Regions from separate parts of the Paenibacillus sp. YIM B09110 genome, predicted to be linked through region 2. Evidence: riboswitches for the same ligand, from Rfam matches in the RefSeq annotation. Region 2 holds a riboswitch; each other region holds the start of a gene.

Region 1 (5,281 bases), on a different contig from region 2:
AGCGGATCAAGTGGGGTACTACGAGCCCGACGAAGCCGATAACGCCTGATACGGATACGGCAGCTGCCGTAAGCAGCGTAGATGCGATCAGCACGATCAGCTTCGTTCGCTCCACGCGAACGCCGGCATGGGCTGCGTGGCGTTCGCCTAGAACGAATAAATTAAGCGATTGGCTATAAAGAATCAGAATGGGGAATCCGATGACAAGAAACGGAATGAGCATATATACATTGTCCCAGTTGCGCATCGCAAGCGAACCCATTAGCCAGAACAGAATTTGATTGACGACCCCTTCAGACAGCGACACCATAAACGATACGAAAGCGCCCAAAAAGGCTTGAATGATGACACCGGATAAAATAAGCGTTTCAATATGCATCGCCCCTTTGCTTCGCGATAGCCAGAATACGCCAAACAACGTGATGCTTCCCGTCAGGAAGGCCACGAGAGGAATCGTCCACATGCCTAGCGCCATCTGGAGTCCGAATAAAATAATAAAGGCAGCGCCTACCGAGCTTCCCGAGGCGACGCCTAACGTATACGGATCGGCAAGCGGATTGCGCAGCACGCCTTGGAAACCTGTGCCGGCAAGCGCCAGGCAAGCGCCTACGAGGACGGCAAGCAGAACGCGGGACAGCCTTACCTGCGTAACAATGGCTACCTCGCCTTTGGTGTAGAGATCTTCGCCGCCCTTCACCCACGGAAGCTCATGAATAAGAATGCCCCATACCTTGCTCACCGTGAGACCCGACGTACCAATAGAAAGACTTATGATCATAGAAACGGCAAGAAGGAGCAAAGCTGCTCCTCCATAAATGATACCTTTATGTTTCATCGCTTATTTGACGAGATCCGGGTGAATAACCTTCGCAAGCTCAAGCAAGCCATCGGCGAGACGCGGACCTACACGTACGAGCGGGTCTTCCGTCACGGCGAACATTTGCTTGTTCTTTACTGCATCGATAACTTCCCAACCAGGACGGCTCTCAATGCCGGCTACAATCGGATTCGGCTCCTCCTTCCACGCTGGATACACAATCAGTTGCGGATTTTTGGCAACGACCTCTTCCGCGTTCACCTCGAACCACCCTTGACTTCCGGCTGCCACATTCGTTCCGCCAGCTAGCGTCAGAAGCTCATCGAGGAAAGTGCCAGAGCCCACCGTCCAGCCTGGCGAGAATTCCAAATACACATTTTTCTTCTCCGCGTCTTTCACTGCGTCCGTTACTTGCTGCTTCACTTGAATCATATGGTCAGCAACTGCGGCAGCTTCCGCTTGTCTATTCATAATTTTACCTAAAGTATCGATTTTGGCAACTACTGCATCATAAGTTAGCGGATCCGTTGCATATACAGGGATATTAAGCTCGCGAAGCTGCTTAATCGCATCCGCGTTCATCGAGGATGAAGCAACGACCAGATCCGGATTGAGACCCGTAACTACCTCTATATTCGTCGTCATATCGCCTACCAGCTGCTTAGCTACTGCCGCTTCCGGATAGTTGCTGTAACTGTCCACGCCAACGACCTGCTCACCGGATCCGATCGCATAAATCGTTTCCGTCTCGCTTGGCGCCAGCGAAACGATCTTCGTCGGTGCTTGCGCGAATGTAATTTCCGTTCCCGTATCGTCCTTCACCGTAAGCGGATATTCCGTAGTTGCTGCGCTTTCCTGTTCGTTGTCAGGCGCGTTCGTCGGTGCTTCCGTTGCAGCATTCGATGGCTGATTCGATGCTTGCCCCTCATTATTAGTGTTCGCTCCGCAAGCAGTCATGATGACGAGCATCATCGCCAGCAGCAGCCCAATCCAAGCTTTGTTCATCTTATTCATTAATTAACACACTCCTATACGTTCTATTTATCTAGCAAATCGTCCTAACTCGTTACAGCTGTTTTTCTAATCAAAAAAAGCATTTCCGACGTCTTGTCAGAAATGCTGCGCGAATACCGTTTCCAAAGCGGCAAGTAGCTACTACTCGTGTGCAACACCTCCTAGTTCCTCGTAGGATTCAGCGTTAATAAGCAGGCAGGTCTCCTGACTTGGAATATATGCCAATCGGCGTCTTCCCGAGCGTCTAAGCTCAGTGACAGTATGCCGCGGCATCGGCCATGCAACGAGAGCAGTCGCTCTCCGGCCATTCCTTACAGTGGCGGGTCCGCGCCGGATTCTCACCGGCTTCCCTATTAAGTCGGAGCGGTTGTTCGAGCAGCATTCGCGCTGCACATATAGACCGTCTCGACACCTAGTTATTTTCTATGAAATTGTCAGATGTAACTATACACATCTTCTATTCTTTTGTCTATCCCTATAGCCAAAGTCAGACTATTGTTGAATGCGCCTGCGTTCTTTCATCCCCTTGCGGAGCATAGGTAACTAAAGACGCTGTTTAATTGGTTTGGTGCTTACAAAAAAAGATACAGAAAGGTGCGCTTAATATGAACTCTGAGGAATCGATACTAACGACCCGAGCACGATCGCCGCTTCTTAAGTGGACGCTATCCGTGCTTGCCGCTGCCGTCATCATCACCGCTGCGTTCGCGTGGCTGCAAACGACGGAAGCTGCCCCTCCTGCCGTCACGGAGCATTCCTTCGAAGAAGGCTCATTGACGTGGGAGATCGGCCGCTATCCGGCCAAAGTGCTCGATCTGAATGATTTTCGCCTCAGTCTTAGAAATTCCGAGGGAGCGCCATTACGGAACGCTAAGTTATCCATCGTGTTAGATATGATCGGAATGAACTGCGGCAATTACAGCTTCAAGTTAACCGAGACCGCTCCCGGCGTCTACGAGGGCGAAGGCATGCCGTTGATGGCTGGAACGTGGAAAGCGACGTTGACGCTGGATACGGCGGATGGCAGCTATCTCCTTGCAAGGCGGCTCTCTGCCGTCCACTGATAATCGTTACCATAACCACGGCGAAATGCTCGGAATGACGCCGTTCACGGCCAAGCCCCGCATAATGGACAATAGCCCTACAGCAATTGCCGTTATTACGCCTGCCTTGCGCATGAATCTTCGCCAGCGTCTGCCGGCAAAAGCAGCGATAGAAGCCGCAGCGGCTAAGGCCGGGAACGTAGAAAGTCCGAAGATAGCCATAATGGCCGCGCCTTCCAATGGCGAGCCGCTGGCCGCAGCGTTCATCTGCATCGCATAGGTCAAGCCGCAAGGCAGGAAGCCGAAAGCAATGCCCGTCGCAAGCAAATGCGTAGTTTCGCTGGCAGGTGACTGCCCTGTTCTGCCGACCAACCGCTTATGCAGCATAGCAGACAGCTTGCCCATAAGCGGCAGTTGGAATCTGCGCCATAGCCACAACAAGACGAAGCAGCCGCCTACGATTGAAGCAATGCCTTGAATGCCCGCAAGCTTGCCGGCGAGATCGACGAATGAGCCAACTGCGCCCATAACAGCGCCAAGCACCGTATAAGACGTAATGCGACCTGCGTTATACAGCAGCATCGAACGTCTGGCTGACACTGTCGATTGAAGCGATACGGTCGACACGATGCCTCCGCACATGCCGATGCAATGCGGTGCGCTGAACAAGCCTGTCAGCACGATTAAGCCGATCAGATTCCACGTGAGCGTCATCGACGTCTTCGTTCCTCGCGCTTAATTTGGCCGCCTAGCCGAAGCGCGTTGCCGACGACCGATACGGAGCTCAGCGCCATCGCCGTTCCGGCCATCCATGGCTTAAGCATGCCGAGCGCCGCGAACGGAATGATAATGCCGTTATAGAGGAAGGCGAAAGCGAGATTTTGCCGCACGTTGCGAAGCGTTAATCTGCTGATTCGAATGGCTCCTGGAATGGCAAGCAATCTTGAATTAAGCAGCGACAGATGTCCGGCTGCGAGCGCCGCATCCGTGCCGTTGCCCATCGCGATGCCGACATCGGAGGATGCGAGCGCCGGTGCGTCATTCCAGCCGTCTCCGGCCATAGCAACTCGCTTGCCCCGATCTTTCAGCCGCTCGACAAGCGACTGCTTAGCTTCGGGCAGCATGGACGCGTGCACCTCCGTGATCCCTGCTGCCTTTGCCGCAGCCCGGGCAGGCGCTTCCCGATCTCCCGTCGCGAGCAGAATCGATACGCCAAGCGATCGTAAGTCCCTTACGACCGATCTGGCATCGGATTTCACCGAATCAATAAGGGCAATCATCGCTACGCATTCATTATTAATAGCGATGAACAGCACCGTTTCCCCCTCGGCTTCCTTGCTCTTCGCGAACTTCTCGCCCTCTTCGCTGACCAGCCAGCCCCGCGACTTCGCAAAGCCCGCATTGCCGACGCCGACCTGCTGCTTGTTGACCATGGCAACAACTCCGCCGCCGGGCGTATACACTTGGCTCTCGGGCATAGGTATGACAAGACCTGTCTTCGCCGCTTCTTGCCGGATTGCAGCCGCGAGCGGGTGCGAAGATGCCGATTCCGCGGCTGCTGCAAGACGGAGCGCCGAAGTGCGGCTGCCCTTGAGAGGTTGGAGCGCGCTTACTCTCGGCTTGCCTTCGGTCAATGTACCCGTCTTGTCGAATATGACGGTATCGATTAACGCAAGACGCTCTAGAGCTCCTGCTTCCTTGGCGACGATGCCTTGCTTCGCCAGACGGCCCGAGGCCAGCACGAGCGAGATCGGAGCAGCCAGCCCGAGCGCACACGGACAAGCAGCCAGCATAACGGCGATGGAGCTGACGAACGCCCGGCTCCAATTGCCTGGATCTAGCACAGCGCTCCATAGGATGAAGGTAAGTGCAGCTAGCAGCAGCATTAGCGGTACGAACCAGCCTGCGGCCGCATCCACATTGCGTTGGATCGACGACTTGGACCGCTGTGCTTGCCTGACAAGCTCGCCGATTCGGCTCAGCAGCGTATCATGGCCAGCAGCCTTCGTCCATATGCGGAGCTTTCCGCCGACATTGCGCGTGCCTGCCCAGATAGAATCGCCCTCACGTTTCACAACGGGTGAACTCTCCCCTGTCAACAGCGCTTCATCGGCTGATGAGTCTCCCGAGATAACCGTACCGTCAACCGGCACAAGCTCGCCAGCCTCGACGATAACCGTATCGCCCGCACGCACGAACTCCGTGCGAAGCTGCGTCACTTGACCGGCACGCTCAACGGCAGCCGACTGGCTTTGAAGGGTGGCATAGCCGGCTGTATTGAGGTTCGCTTTTAACGAAGCGGAAGCCTCGATATATTTGCCAAGCAATACAGCGGTAATGACAACAGCAGACGTCTCGAAATAGAGCGCCGGCATCTCTGCCCCAAAACCCGAACCGTTTAACAGAT
Region 2 (5,281 bases):
CAAAACGCTGCCGGAAGGCGACAGCGTAAGCAACAACCAATACACGCGCTATCTCAAGGAGAAGTACAACATCAACGTCATCGTGGATTGGACTGCGGCTACCGGCAACGATTTCAAGCAGAAGGTCAGCTTGACGATCGCATCGGGCAAGTTGCCGGACGGTATGGTCGTCGACGACCGCTCGTTCATGACCAAAGCGGCCAGCTCGGGATTGCTCTATGACATCACCGATATATTCCAGCAATATCAGTCCTCGCAGGTGAAGGACATTATGGCGAGCACCGAAGGCCGTGCATTGGAAAATGCGAGCTACAAGGGCAAGATGGTTGCCCTCCCGAACATTACGGTGGATACCGACGGCGTTCACGTCTTGTGGATTCGCAAGGATTGGCTTGATAAGCTGCAGCTGCCCGTGCCGAAGACGGTGTCGGATGTCGAAAAGGCGGCGAAAGCTTTTATAGATAATAAGCTTGGCGGGGACAAAACGATCGGTATTGCCGGTCCTTCCAAAAATACATTCCCGTATTCCACGTTCCTTGTTTCCTCTAACAATATGGGCGGATTCGATCCGATTTTTGGCGCGATGGATGCGTATCCGGGCTACTGGCTTGACAATGGCGACGGATCGGTATCGTACGGAACGATTTCGGACAATACAAGAAAATCATTGGCTTTGCTGGCTGATTGGTACAAAAAAGGGCTTATCGATCCCGAGGTAGGCACACGCGACAACGTAGGGGATCCGATCAATGCCAATCAGACGGGCATTTTCTTTGGTCCATGGTGGAATGGCGGCTATGGCAACGGGGACTCCTTCAAGAACGATCCGACGGCGAACTGGCAGGCCTATCCGGTCTATTCCGATGATAACAAGTGGAATGCGCATATGAAGACGACGGGCAGCACCTACACCATTATTAGCAAAAACGCCAAGCCGGATGTCGTCAAAGCGATCATGATCATGAATAACGCTCTTGTGCGCGATGAAGCGACCTTTGATTTATCCGTTGCCGTGGGCTGGTATCCGCTTCGCAACGTTATGGCTGCAGCTAATGAAACGGAATACGAATATGTCGAGCTTCTGAAAGTGCTGAAAGGCGAGACGGATCCAGAGGATTACAATAAGCCGAACAGCCTGTACAAATTAATGTATGCGGATGCGAAAAAGGTGAGAGACGTCATTAAGCCTCCGTACGACGATCTGAATGTGAGCAACTTCAGCACGGCTAACTTCGGCGATTTCCAACGTTTGTACTCCATCATGATCGGCGATCGTCCGTTCACGACGATTCCTATCGACAAGAAGGTATTTAGCGTCACCTACAACCAGACGCCGACGATGGAAACGAAATGGGCCAACCTGAAAAAGATGGAGGACGAAACCGTAATGAAAATCATCCTTGGCCAAGCGTCCATCGATTCCTTCGACAAATTCGTGAAGGACTGGAAGTCCCAAGGCGGAGACGAGATCACGGCGGAAGTCGCAGAGCTCTTGAAGAAGTAACCGGGCGGAAGCTTGCGGAAGGCACTGGCAGTTCAAGTGCTTTCCGCAATTTGCTATACGGATAGGGAGACGGGAGGTTAGCGCTAGTGAGGAAATTAGGCCATCAGAAACACTATTATTTGATGCTGCTGCCGGGCATGGTCTGGCTAGTGATGTTCAGTATTGTGCCTATGACAGGAATTGTGATGGCTTTTCAGAACTTTAACCCGGGAGCGGGGATGTTCAAATCCGAGTGGGTCGGACTCGAAAACTTCAAGTATATGTTTCAGCTAAATGATAGCAAGACGGTCATCATCAATACCTTTATTATCGCAGTCGGCAAAATCGCGCTCAATTTGCTTGTTCCGCTCGTCTTTGCCATTTTGCTGAACGAGCTTCGCAGCTTGCGCTACAAAAAGCTGGTTCAGACCGTCGTTTACCTGCCGCACTTTCTGTCGTGGGTTATTATGTCAACGATTGTCATCGGGATCTTCGGCTATTACGGCGTCGTCAATACGGTTATTGGAATGTTCGGCTTCGATCCTAAGCTATTTATGGCGGATGCGGGTATATTCCGGCAGCTCGTCATCGGCACCGATGTGTGGAAGGAGTTCGGCTTTAACGCCATTATTTATCTTGCGGCGCTAACGGGCATTAACCTGAATCTGTACGAGGCGGCCGCCATTGACGGGGCCAATCGCTGGCAGTTGATCCGGCACGTTACGCTGCCTGCGCTGTCGACCACGGTTGTGTTGCTGGGCGTCTTAAGCTTGGGCAACGTGCTGAACGCCGGATTCGACCAAGTGTACAACCTTTATAACCCGCTTGTGTATTCAACCGGTGATATTTTGGATACATGGGTTTACCGGCTGGGCTTGCAAAATCTGCAATACTCGCTCGCAACGGCTGCCGGATTGTTCAAGTCGGTCATTAGCTTTGTGCTAATTTTTATATCCTATCGTCTAGCGTATCGTTATGCCGATTATACGGTATTCTGAAGGAGGACACTGCATTGGTCAGAAATATAACGGTAGGCTCACGGACGTTTGAGATTGCCAATATCGTCGTCCTCGGTCTTCTGCTCGTCAGCTGCATATACCCGCTTTGGTACACCTTTTGTGTATCGATCTCCGAGAAAGCGGCCGCCAATGCGGGTTTGGTTACGATTTTTCCTATCGGCTTTTCCTTGGCGTCGTACAAGGAGATTATAAGCGACAGCCTATTCTTTAACGCGTTCTGGATTTCCATTCAGCGCACCGTGCTCGGTACGGGATTCGCCTTGCTGATGACGGTATTAATGGCTTATCCTCTGGCAAGGCCCAAGAAGGATTTCAAAATGCGCAATACGTTCATGTGGGTGCTTGTGTTCTGCATGCTGTTTAACGGGGGATTGATTCCTTGGTATCTCACGATTCAAAACTATCATTTGATCGATACGATCTGGGCGTTGGTGCTTGGCGGTGGAGTGCCCGTATTCGACGTCATTCTGATCATGAACTTCTTCCGCAATCTGCCGAAGGAGCTGCATGAGGCGGCCGTAGTCGACGGAGCCGGTCCTTGGTCAGTCCTGTTCCGGGTGTATATCCCATGCGCTATTCCCGTACTTGCCGCAGTTGCGTTGTTCCTTAGCGTATATCACTGGAACGAGTTCTTTAACGGATTGGTGCTCATGAACACTTCCGCTAAATATCCGCTCCAAACCTATATCCAGCAGCTTGTCGTCAACATTCCGGTTGGCACGAATCTAACCCCAGAACAATACAAGAAGCTGTCGGAGCTGTCTAACCGGACGCTGAATTCGGCGAAGGTGTTTATCGCTATGGTGCCGATGCTGATCGTATATCCATTCCTGCAAAAATACTTCGTATCCGGTATTATGCTAGGCGCAGTGAAGGAGTAAAGCGTGCGCCGTCAATGTGAAAAAAGCAAGGGAATGAGCCAGTGTAGTCCTGTGCTCATTCCCTTCTTTCTCAATTTAAGAGAGAAAGAAGCGGTTGCTTGCAAATGAACGCTCCTACTATCGTGTTATTGTGGCTAACTAACTAACGATTGCACTCCTTTCCTAAATGGGTTATTCTTCAATGAGCACAATCTTCGTAGAATCTAGCAAGTTGATGGCAATTACAAGGAGGAATAGTCAGTACGCACGCAGTATTCACCTACAACTTCATATACTTAGGTAAATTGGTGCTGTGTTTACACAGCTTAAAATGGAAGATCAGTGCAAATCTGACGCGGTCCCGCCACTGTAACGCTGAGCATGCTAACGTGTTTCCACTGTATTTGTATACGGGAAGGAGCTAGCCATGCGATGAAGCAAAGCCAGGATACATGCCATTTACTTTATTCTACGATTTCACGAGGATGAAAGGAGAGATGTTTAACTGTGCATTTATTCGGGCATTGGTATGCCCTTATGTCCGTTTGTCAAACACCTTTCACAATGACTAGTGAGAGGTGTTTTTTTGTTTCACAAAAATAAATCAAGTTGTAGGAGATGGATTATGTTGCTTCAAAAAGCAGGAAAGAAATGCATGGCCTTATGCTTAACCTTACTGATGGTGTTTTCGTTATTCGGCCCCGTAACTGCGATGGCGGCGGGAGAAAGTTCAAATACCGAGGGTATCGATGGATATGTGACGGTAGCTGTCGAGAAATTCACATTGGGACAAGGCTATATCGTTGAGCCGGTACGTGTTCCTTTTCAAGAAGGGGACAATGCGGCAGCCGTTATTTCAGAGCTATTGGGAGAAGGAGGCTACGATCATGGCGGCAGCGTAGAGGACAAATTCTATTTGTCCAGCGTATACGATCCGGGCGCCGGAGAAATCGATATTCCTTCTTATATCGTGCAAGCCATTGGTGGAGCGGCGAATATCGGCGAACGGGCGAATACGGATTGGTTAGGCGAATTTGATTACTTCAACCAATCGGGATGGATGTATGCGGTCAATGATGCCTTCCCGAATGTCGGGTCTTCTGAAACCCTTGTTGAAAACGGCGATGTCGTTCGTTGGCAATTTACCGTCTACGGATTGGGAGCGGACCTGGGAGCCGGCGGTAATCTTATTGATACTGCCGACAAGGATGCATTAACCGAAAAAGTAGCGGAGATTAACAGCAGCACGGAAAAAACAGAAATTCTTGAAGATGATGCAGTTCAATTAGCGTATGATAACGCTTATGACGCGCTCACGGATATGGAAAGCAGCCAATCCGTTGTAGACGATGCACTGAATCAATTGGTAGAAGCGTTAGGCGAGAGCGAAGAACTGAATACGGCTGAATTGACAGCTTCCATTGAAGCGGCAGAGTTGAACAAAGCATCCGTTAAGGTAAGTTTAGACGGATCCGATGTAAGCACATCGGAATATTGGGTTGTTCAAGCTGAGCTCGACTCATTGGTCGAAGTCATTGTATCGGCTCAACAGCTAGTCGTTGATTCCAATGCGTCGCAAGAAGAAGTGGATGCAAAGGTATTGGCGCTTGATCAAGCTCAAACGGCCTTCAATGAAGCCAAAAAACAAGGCTTATGGGAAGAAGTCTCGCAGCCTGCATTTAATGTTACGTTTACAGCAGCGCCAAAAACAACGAAGTTAGAGATTTATAATTCCAAAGATCAGCTTGTGGATATCGGCGAGGGCGTAGAGGGCACTTATAAAGTATATACTGCTTCCTTGCCTGCAGGCGACTATCGCTACAAAGGGATTGACGCTAGCGGAAACAGCATTGGCGGAGGCAAGTTGACGGTAACGACGCAGGCGGAACAGGCCTTTCAATTCCGTCAATTAAACCTTA
Region 3 (3,655 bases), on a different contig from region 2:
GTGCTTGAAGAAGCCGTATTGCGCGAGAACGTGGTCGATGATCGGCTTATTGATACAGCACTATCGGTAGGAGAAGCTCACTGCCTTCATTGCCAATGGCATTTTTTGAAACTCGTCAATAACCGTAGCGAGCAGCCTGTGGGGCTATATACAGTGGTAACGAAACGGCCATAGGCTTCTTCAATTTCATTGTTTACCATGCCCTGAGGTAATCTGTAAAAACAATGGCTGTTTGTTATGCCGTTGGAAGACTCCGGTCGTTCGAATCAATATTGAAACAGCAACCATTGGATGATATAGCGGGCAGGATCAGCTTAATTTTCCATAATATATCCCATCTGGCAACCCTGCAATTGGGTTATCACGCATTTAAGTATTGTAATTGTATCTATAAACATGGTAAGTTTGTATAGATTTAAATAAAAACTTAATAAATCTCATTAATGGTGTTATTGCATAATTAAATGCCTTAACTTAAAAGGGAAATTCGGTATTATTCCGATGCGGTCCCGCCACTGTAAAGCGGAGTAACTTATTATTAGTCCACTGTATTATGTAATTCATACGGGAAGGAAATAGGTTGCGATGATGCGAGCCAGGAGACCTGCCATGAATGATTTTATTTTTCCCCACGAGGATGGGAGGAAGGTGCGTATTTCTTATGTCCATTGAAATATTCATGTTATAAGCCATCTTTCATTAATTGAAAGATGGCTTTTTTATGGCGAAAAGACCTATTATGCTAGCAGGTAAATGAGTTTGAGGATAAGGAAGAGTATTTGACTTGTGCGTGTTCCATAGTGGTTCCTATTGAAGATTTATAACAATTGGGAGGAAGAATAAATGAATAAAAGGTTAATGTACTTATTGTCATTAGTTGTCATATTGACAATAAGTACTGTTGCTTACGCGAATCCGTTTCAGACATATAATTTAAGTGAAAAATTGAATGCACTTTCAAAAGACGAAACGGTATTGGCAAGCACTTATGAAATTACAAGTGAAAATTATTTAAAAGTCAAAGGGATGATACCTCAGAACGACAATTTAAGTGTAAGATCCAAAAGCTTTATTGTTATTATATTCGATAAAGAAATAGTACTGAAAGACTCTGAGCAAATATCATTGACAAGCAACGGATCGGTAATTGAAAGTTTGAAAGAAGTAGAAGGAAATAAATTGTTAATTCATCCGACAAGTAGTTTGAGTTTGTCGACAACTTATAAAGTATCAGTAGACAGTGAAAGTATTAGCTCAAGTAATAATGAGTATCTAGAACAAGATTTTGAAAAATCCTTTACAACAGCCTCACGCAGTGATCGGAATTTACAAGTTGTAAAGATACATCCTGAATCGCCTGGTGTTATGTTAAATGATTCTGCGCCAATTCAATTGTTTTTCAACAAAGTTATTGTTCCTGGAGAAAGTTTTAGTAACATACAAGGGTCAATAAATGGTGAAGCAGTTGAGGTTGAGGCAAGAGCACACGGCATGGTTATGGATTTAAGTGTTAATTTAAATGAAATAAGTGAAGGTTATTTAAATATTCAAATTCCAGAAAGTTCTCTCCAAGATCAATTAGGAGAGGAGTATAACGAACAGATTGAGCTTCAGTATACTCTATCATCAAATTTATTAAGTGCACGAAGCAGTACAAATTCAATTTCTTCTTTAAATGAAGTAGATCGTAGTTATTATCATAAGAGAATTTCTTCTGGATCTGAACATACATTAATTATTAATGATGATAATCAAGTGTTTTCATGGTTACACAAAGATTTTAACCAGATAGGGTTTGACAATCCATTGTATGATGGACAGTCAGCAATGGTAACGTCATTGGAAGATAAGGATATAGTTTCAGTTAGTGCTGGGGATAGCCATTCACTGGCTCTGGCATCAGATGGGACTGTTTGGGCATGGGGAGACAACACCTATGGTCAGTTAGGTGATGGCACATATACTTTTAGTAGTACTCCAGTACAAGTGGTTGGAATTGATGGATCAGGATTTTTAAATGATATTGTCGCAATAAGTGCGGGTTGGAACCACAATTTAGCCGTTTCTTCAGAAGGCAATGTTTTTGCATGGGGAACAAATGAGTATGGTCAACTTGGTGATGGAGGAAATAGTTGGGATAGTCCATTGCCTATACATGTTTTAGCAGCTGAGGATGAAGGGCAATCCTACTTAGAAGATATTATTTATGCTGATGCTGGTGCATATCATTCTGTTGCATTGAAAGCTGATGGAACCGCTTATGTTTGGGGGGATCAGTGGCGGATGTTTGAGTTCCAAATTGATTTGCAGACATATGTACCTACGCGGATAGAAGCAGACATATACAACAATCCGATAAATAATGTTAAAGATATTCAGGCTAGTCCCTATGGCACAATACTTCTTACAGAAGATGGGAAAATGTTGGCCAAAGGAGCAGAATTGTCAGGCGAATTTGGGCAAGGGCGAGATACTGGAGGGTATAATCCATGGTTTGACTATATATATTTCAATGCTGACACAGTGTTAGAAGATATCGAATCGTTTGATATTACATCAGGCAGATACGAATCCAATACTGAACAGGGAATTTATATATCTGCAATTGATACAGTTGGCTCTCTCTATAGCTGGGGAGGGTGGCTAGGCTACCCACGAATAGTTACTGAGGGCAGTTTTATTTCAATTGGAAACTCTCTACTTGGAGGGATGAGTTTTAAAGAAGATGGAACACTCTTAGTTTGGAATTATAATCGAATCCTTGACACTTTCGATTATCCAGAAAAACACATTCTTAAAGAGTATGTATATGACAAAACTAAAGAGAATAGATTGACATCTGTAACTATTACTATTGATCAATCAAAGTACCGTCAAGATTTCATTTACGACGGCAATGGGAATTTGATTTCTAAGAATACAATTCAGATTGAATAGAGCGCATGAATTGTAATTTTAAACAATACTAAATAATAGTTAGGAGTAATATAAATGAAAATTAATAATAAGTTAATAGTCTTGTCATTATGCACTGGCATTGTTTTTTCTAGCTTCGGTGGAATCACTTTTGGATCAGATAATAAAGGCTCGAATCAAGAATTGGTACAGCCTGGACTGCAATTAACCCCACCGACTGATTCATTTCAAGCAGAGTATGAAGAGGTTATTATTGATGGAACGGAACAAGAAGCTGCTCTTTATACAGGTACAACTAGTAGATTAGGCGGAGAATATACTATCGATCCACACACAGTAGATGGAGAGGAATTAGAAAAACTACTAAATGAAGGATATGAGCTGAAAGAGATATTTAATGCGGATGAAATCGCTAATCAAGTTGGGTTAGCTCCAGTAGACATTCTAACTGCGAATGTTGATGGTTTAAGTGTAGGAGAATTACGGGAAGAAGTATTGAAGCAAAGAGAAAATAGTTTGAAAATGAAACTAAAGGCAGAATTCTCATCTGATTTCAGCGAACTACAGTCACTTGATCTAACAGAGGATGAGGTTTATGTATTGCTGCTTGGTAAGAAGGAAAATGCTGAACTTAATATCGCTGAAATAGCAGAGAACTACCAAGCTCAAGGGAAGAGCTCGATTAATGATATGTTGTTAATGATCGAAAATAATGAAATACAAAAATCTAATATTACTG
Region 4 (5,281 bases), on a different contig from region 2:
TCGCTCGATTACTTGCACCTGTACCAACACGAGGATGTGCAGCTGCAAATCGGAGGCTCTGACCAATGGGGCAATATTACGAGCGGTCTTGATCTGATCCGCAAGAAGGAAGGCTCTGAGGCGAAGGCGTTCGGTCTTACGATTCCGCTTATGCTTAAGGCGGATGGCACGAAGTTCGGCAAGACGGCCGGCGGAGCCATATGGCTTGATCCGAACAAGACGACACCTTACGAGTTCTACCAGTTCTGGGCGAACACCGATGACCGCGACGTTGTGAAATACTTGAAGTACTTCACGTTCCTCAGCAAAGCGGAAATCGAAGCGCTGGCGGAAAAGGTGGAGACCGAACCGCATAAGCGTGAAGCACAGAAGGCGCTTGCGGAAGAGATGACTCGTTTCGTTCATGGCGAAGACCTTCTGGAGCAAGCAAAGCGTATAACGGCGGCGCTGTTCAGCGGTGATATTCGTTCGCTTACGGCAGACGAGATCGAGCAAGGCTTCAAAGAAATGCCGACGTTCGAGGCTAGCGGCGAAGGCGAAGCGAAAAACATCGTGGAGTGGCTCGTCGAGATTGGTATCGAACCGTCGAAGCGTCAGGCACGGGAAGACGTATCGAATGGCGCAATCTCAATGAACGGTGAAAAGATTACCGACCTGGAGTTCAGCATTTCCGCTGAGCATGCAATCGGCGGCAAATTCATCATTATCCGCAAAGGCAAGAAAAACTACAGCCTTGTCAAATTAACGTAAATTGCTTTTTAAAAAATAGAGCTTCCGAAGGCATGTTATCATGCGCTAAGGAAGCTTTTATTTCTTATTACGGCTTCGACTTAGCAAGCTGCTGTCTAAGCTCGGCGTTTTTCGCCGTTAGTTGTTTCGTTAAGTCTGCTTGCGAAGCTTCAAGCTTCGCTGCTTCATCCTTCAGCTTTGTAAGCTGGGTCATTTTGCTGCTTAGGTCGCTTGGCGAAGAGCTCAGTTTACTGTCTTTTTGCAGTTGTTTTATTTTCGCGCTTACTTTTGCAAGTTTTGTTTTATCGTTCGCAAGCTGTTTCTGCGTATCGGTAATTTCTCTTTTTAGACGGCTAATAATTGAAGAAGTGAAGCTAATGGACATATGGGCACCTCATCATCGTAGTGTGTGGCTTCGTCCTATTTTACCACATTTAAAAACTATAGCATGACAAATGACGGGCAATCATATAATATTAGCAACATAATTTCATAGTAAGAACAGGTGCCAATGAATAGTCTCGATTTCGTCGAGCTGTCGATTGGTTAAAAGGGAAGCGAGTGTAAATCTCGCGCGGTCCCGCCGCTGTATTAGAAGAGTTCTTGCAAAAAGCCACTGGGAAACCGGGAAGGATGCAAGGGCGATGACGCTTGAGCCAGAATACCTGCCTGTTTCGATATGCCATTCATTCTACGAGCGATAGGAGGATGTTTTTTAGTGCGGGCTTTTTGCTGTGTGCTCTATTAAACCTTTTGCCGATTGCGGCGGAAGGTTTTTTTGTGCGGACTGATCCATGTTAGAAAAGTTTAGTAGAAATAGAAGGACTTGAAAGGAAGTAATAAAAAGATGACCAGGAAGAAGTATTTAGCGTGGCTGCTTGTTGCAAGCATCCTATTCTCTGTTGTATTTACGAACGGAGCTAGTATAGCATTCGCTGCAGAGGACGAGAATACTCCGATTACGATACAAGATGAGGTTGCAGATATTTCCAAATTGTATGCGGACAGCGCTTCGATCTCGCCATGGGCGTACGAAGCAGTCGGAGCAGCGAGCAACCGCTTCTTCGTTGAAGGCAGCAACGGCAAGTTCAATCCGAAAAAAGCGGTAACGCGTGCCGAGTTCACGAAGATGCTTGCCGTTATGTTAGGACTTGATACGACAATCGAGCAGGCGATTAGCTTCAAGGATGTTGACCGTACGAACTGGTTCTACCCGTACGTGAACGCCGCTTATAAGGCTGGCATTATTAACGGCTACGGCGAGCAATTCAAGCCAAACGACAGCATCAACCGCGAGCAGATGGCAGCAATCATCGTTCGAGCATTCGGCGTAGAGCAGGCTGAGCCTGCTGTTGCAGTAGAGGATCTAAGCAGCGTCTCCGCCTGGGCAAAAGGCGATGTGCTCACAGTCGTAGGACTGGAGTGGATGCAAGGCTACGCGAACCTTTTCCAGCCGAAAGCGGTTGTAACTCGCGAGATGGCGGCAGTCGTTGCTATGCGTGCTTACGGTCACAAGGAGCAAAGTGCTGGTGATTCTGGCAACAGTCGAATAAGCAAGCAGTTGGAGGAAACGGCAGCTTACTTGCAGACAACGGTAACCGATCCGGTTATCGCGAGCATCGGCGGCGAATGGACGGTGCTTGGGTTGGCCCGTTCGGGGGTGACTGTACAGAGCACGTATTATGAGAAGTATTATGCAAATGTGGAACGGATCTTGAAGGAGAAGGAAGGCAAGCTTCATAGCGTCAAATATACCGAATACGATAGGGTCATCTTGGCCCTATCGGCGATCGGCAAGAGGGTTGACGACGTAGCCGGCTATGATCTGCTTAAGCCGTTGGCTGATTTCAATACGGTTATTAAGCAAGGCATTAATGGACCGATCTTCGCTCTGATCGCGCTGGACAGCAAAGCGTATAACATTCCGGTCGACCCTGAAGTCAAGGTGCAGACGACGAAGGAATTGTTGATCGACTTCATTCTCGGGAGAGAAGTAGCCGGCGGAGGCTGGGCGCTTGGAGAAGATGCCGCAGCTGCGGATCCGGACATTACCGGGATGGCGATCCAAAGCCTTACGCCGTATTATGTGACGGATGCGAAGGTTAAAGCGGCTGTCGACCGAGGCTTGGCATGGCTGTCCAAGGCGCAGCAGGCAGACGGCGGCTATAAAAGCTGGGGCTCTTCGAATGCCGAGAGTATTGCACAGGTCATCGTGGCTCTATCGGGACTTGGCATCGACGCGGCTAAAGACCCGCGTTTCGTGAAGAACGGCAAGTCGGCGCTTGACGCGCTGCTTGGCTTCTCGGCTAAAGGCGGCGGCTTCTATCATGTGAAGCCGGGCGGTATTGACAACGGAGGCGCGAAGCCTGGCGAAGTCGATTTGATGGCAACGGATCAATCTTTCTATGCGTTAGTCGCTTATGATCGATTCGTTAACGGGCATAACCGATTGTATGAGATGTCGGATGTCGCTTAATAGAGCAGATGCAAGCGAGGCAGGTGTATCAATATGAACAATAAAAAATGGCTTGCAGCGCTGGCGATAATCGCTGTTCTGGCGGTTGCTTTCTTCTGGGGCGGAGATTATGGCAAAAGCACGCAGCCGGGCAAGGGCAGTGAGGCCGCTTCGCAGGTGGTGGAAGAGGACGAGGTTCCGCTTTACGAAGAGAGCGAGCAGCCGACAACGACTCCGGACATCGCCGGTGCGAACGAGCCGAGCTTAATTCCGCAGGAGACGGAAAGTGTTATTGCTGAAGCGGGCGAACCATCGCCTGTTTCAACCGATACCGGCACACCTTCGGCAACGCCGGAGCCAAAGCCAGATAAGGATGCGCCATCGGCTACGAATCGTCCAGCTGAGACGAAGGCGCCGGCAACGACGCAGCCGAGTAAGGAACCGAGCAAGGATAAAGAAAAAGATAAATATTTAACTGATCCTGTTCCATCCGGCAAGCCAAAGCCAGTGGAGCCGCAGGACGTAACGGTCGATAAGAGCAAGGAGCTAACCGTAACCTTATCCGTAAGCGCCGCTACTATACTAGACAATTTGGATAAACTCGACAAGGATAAGCTAGAAGTGCTACCGAAGGACGGGGTCATCTACAAGGCGCGCAAAGTGACTTTTTACGAAGGTGAATCGGTATTCGACGTACTGCTTCGGGAAATGAAGGCGAATAAAATTCATATGGAATTCGAGATGACTCCGATCTATAACAGCAACTATATCGAAGGTATCAACAATTTGTACGAATTTGATTGCGGCGAGCTGAGCGGTTGGATGTACAAGGTGAATGGATGGTTTCCGAACTACGGCAGCAGCCGCTATACGCTGAAGGACGGCGATGTCGTTGACTGGGTATATACATGCGATCTTGGACGCGACGTGGGCGGCGATACGGCCACGGGAGGAACGGGACAATGAATAGAGAAGCGAACCGCGACAGCTTCTCCGGTTACCATCCATTCATAAGCTTCGGATATTTTGCCGTCGTTATTGCTTTCAGTATGTTGTTCATGCATCCCGTTATGCAAGCGATAGCGCTATTTAGCGCTATCGCTTACTCTATTATGCTGAAGCGCAATAAAGCCGTTAAATTCAACGTTCTATATATGCTTCCGCTGCTGCTCGCGATGGCGGCATTGAATCCGCTTTTTAATCACGCGGGTGTCACGATTCTATTTTATTTGAAAAACGGCAATCCGATTACGCTGGAATCGATCTTGTACGGGCTCGCTTCCGCGTGTATGTTCGTAACGGTTATTGTATGGTTCTCTTGTTATAATGCCGTCATGACTTCGGATAAATTTATTTATTTGTTCGGGCGCATTTTGCCCGCGCTGTCGCTCACTTTTTCTATGGCGCTCCGACTCGTGCCGCGCTACATGAATCAGATCAGGATCATATCGAACGCGCAGCGGAGCATCGGCAGGGACGTGACTCAGGGCAGCCTGCTTGCAAGAGTTCGCAACGGGCTGACGATCCTTTCCATAATGACGACCTGGGCACTCGAAAATGCGATTGAAACGGCCGATTCGATGAAAGCCAGAGGTTATGGGTTGCCGGGGAGGACGAGCTTCTCGCTTTATCGGTTTGATCGGCGGGACAAAACGGTGCTTGCCAGCATGTTGGTACTCATAGCCGCCATACTATACGGGTGGGCAATAGGAGAAAATACGATGCGTTATTTTCCCTCAATGAAAGCGGCTGAAATGAAAGCGGATAGCCTGGCCGTGTATGTCGCGTATTTCGGATTATGTATGCTGCCTGTCATTACAAATGCGGTGGAGGAACTGAAATGGAAAGCTATCGAATCAAGGACTTAGGCTTCAAGTTTCCTCTTGCAGAAGAGGAGGCGCTGAAGGGCATCAATCTCACAATCCATAGCGGTGAGTTCATTACGATCTGCGGAAGGTCCGGCTGTGGCAAGAGCACGCTGCTAAGACAGCTGAAGCCGATGCTTGCGCCGCACGGCGAGCGTTCGGGTCAGATCCATTTTCGAGGCATTCCTATCGAGCAAATCGACCAAAGAACACAGGCATCGGATATCGGCTT

What was found. Region 2 has a riboswitch for cobalamin ahead of V8F51_RS19805 (S-layer homology domain-containing protein). Riboswitches for the same ligand answer to the same signal wherever they lie in the genome.
Region 1: it holds a riboswitch for cobalamin, as region 2 does, so the genes downstream of both, V8F51_RS23540 (ABC transporter substrate-binding protein) here and V8F51_RS19805 (S-layer homology domain-containing protein) in region 2, are expected to answer to the same signal.
Region 3: it holds a riboswitch for cobalamin, as region 2 does, so the genes downstream of both, V8F51_RS31270 (RCC1 domain-containing protein) here and V8F51_RS19805 (S-layer homology domain-containing protein) in region 2, are expected to answer to the same signal.
Region 4: it holds a riboswitch for cobalamin, as region 2 does, so the genes downstream of both, V8F51_RS14265 (S-layer homology domain-containing protein) here and V8F51_RS19805 (S-layer homology domain-containing protein) in region 2, are expected to answer to the same signal.

The regions. Positions count from the first base shown of each region.
Region 1 is NZ_JBANSP010000020.1:9,912-15,192, forward strand. It holds gene V8F51_RS23535 (FecCD family ABC transporter permease) at 1-835, opposite strand, end outside; gene V8F51_RS23540 (ABC transporter substrate-binding protein) at 839-1,831, opposite strand; cobalamin riboswitch at 2,009-2,251, opposite strand; gene V8F51_RS23545 (FixH family protein) at 2,437-2,895, shown strand; gene V8F51_RS23550 (sulfite exporter TauE/SafE family protein) at 2,902-3,588, opposite strand; gene V8F51_RS23555 (heavy metal translocating P-type ATPase) at 3,585-5,281, opposite strand, start outside.
Region 2 is NZ_JBANSP010000014.1:50,990-56,270, reverse strand. It holds gene V8F51_RS19820 (extracellular solute-binding protein) at 1-1,504, shown strand, start outside; gene V8F51_RS19815 (ABC transporter permease) at 1,591-2,481, shown strand; gene V8F51_RS19810 (carbohydrate ABC transporter permease) at 2,496-3,383, shown strand; cobalamin riboswitch at 3,652-3,836, shown strand; gene V8F51_RS19805 (S-layer homology domain-containing protein) at 3,988-5,281, shown strand, end outside.
Region 3 is NZ_JBANSP010000051.1:6,704-10,358, reverse strand. It holds cobalamin riboswitch at 428-626, shown strand; gene V8F51_RS31270 (RCC1 domain-containing protein) at 844-2,937, shown strand; gene V8F51_RS31265 (hypothetical protein) at 2,992-3,655, shown strand, end outside.
Region 4 is NZ_JBANSP010000008.1:80,999-86,279, reverse strand. It holds gene tyrS (tyrosine--tRNA ligase) at 1-750, shown strand, start outside; gene V8F51_RS14270 (hypothetical protein) at 818-1,114, opposite strand; cobalamin riboswitch at 1,216-1,416, shown strand; gene V8F51_RS14265 (S-layer homology domain-containing protein) at 1,577-3,205, shown strand; gene V8F51_RS14260 (DUF4430 domain-containing protein) at 3,239-4,150, shown strand; gene V8F51_RS14255 (energy-coupling factor transporter transmembrane component T) at 4,147-5,052, shown strand; gene V8F51_RS14250 (ABC transporter ATP-binding protein) at 5,025-5,281, shown strand, end outside.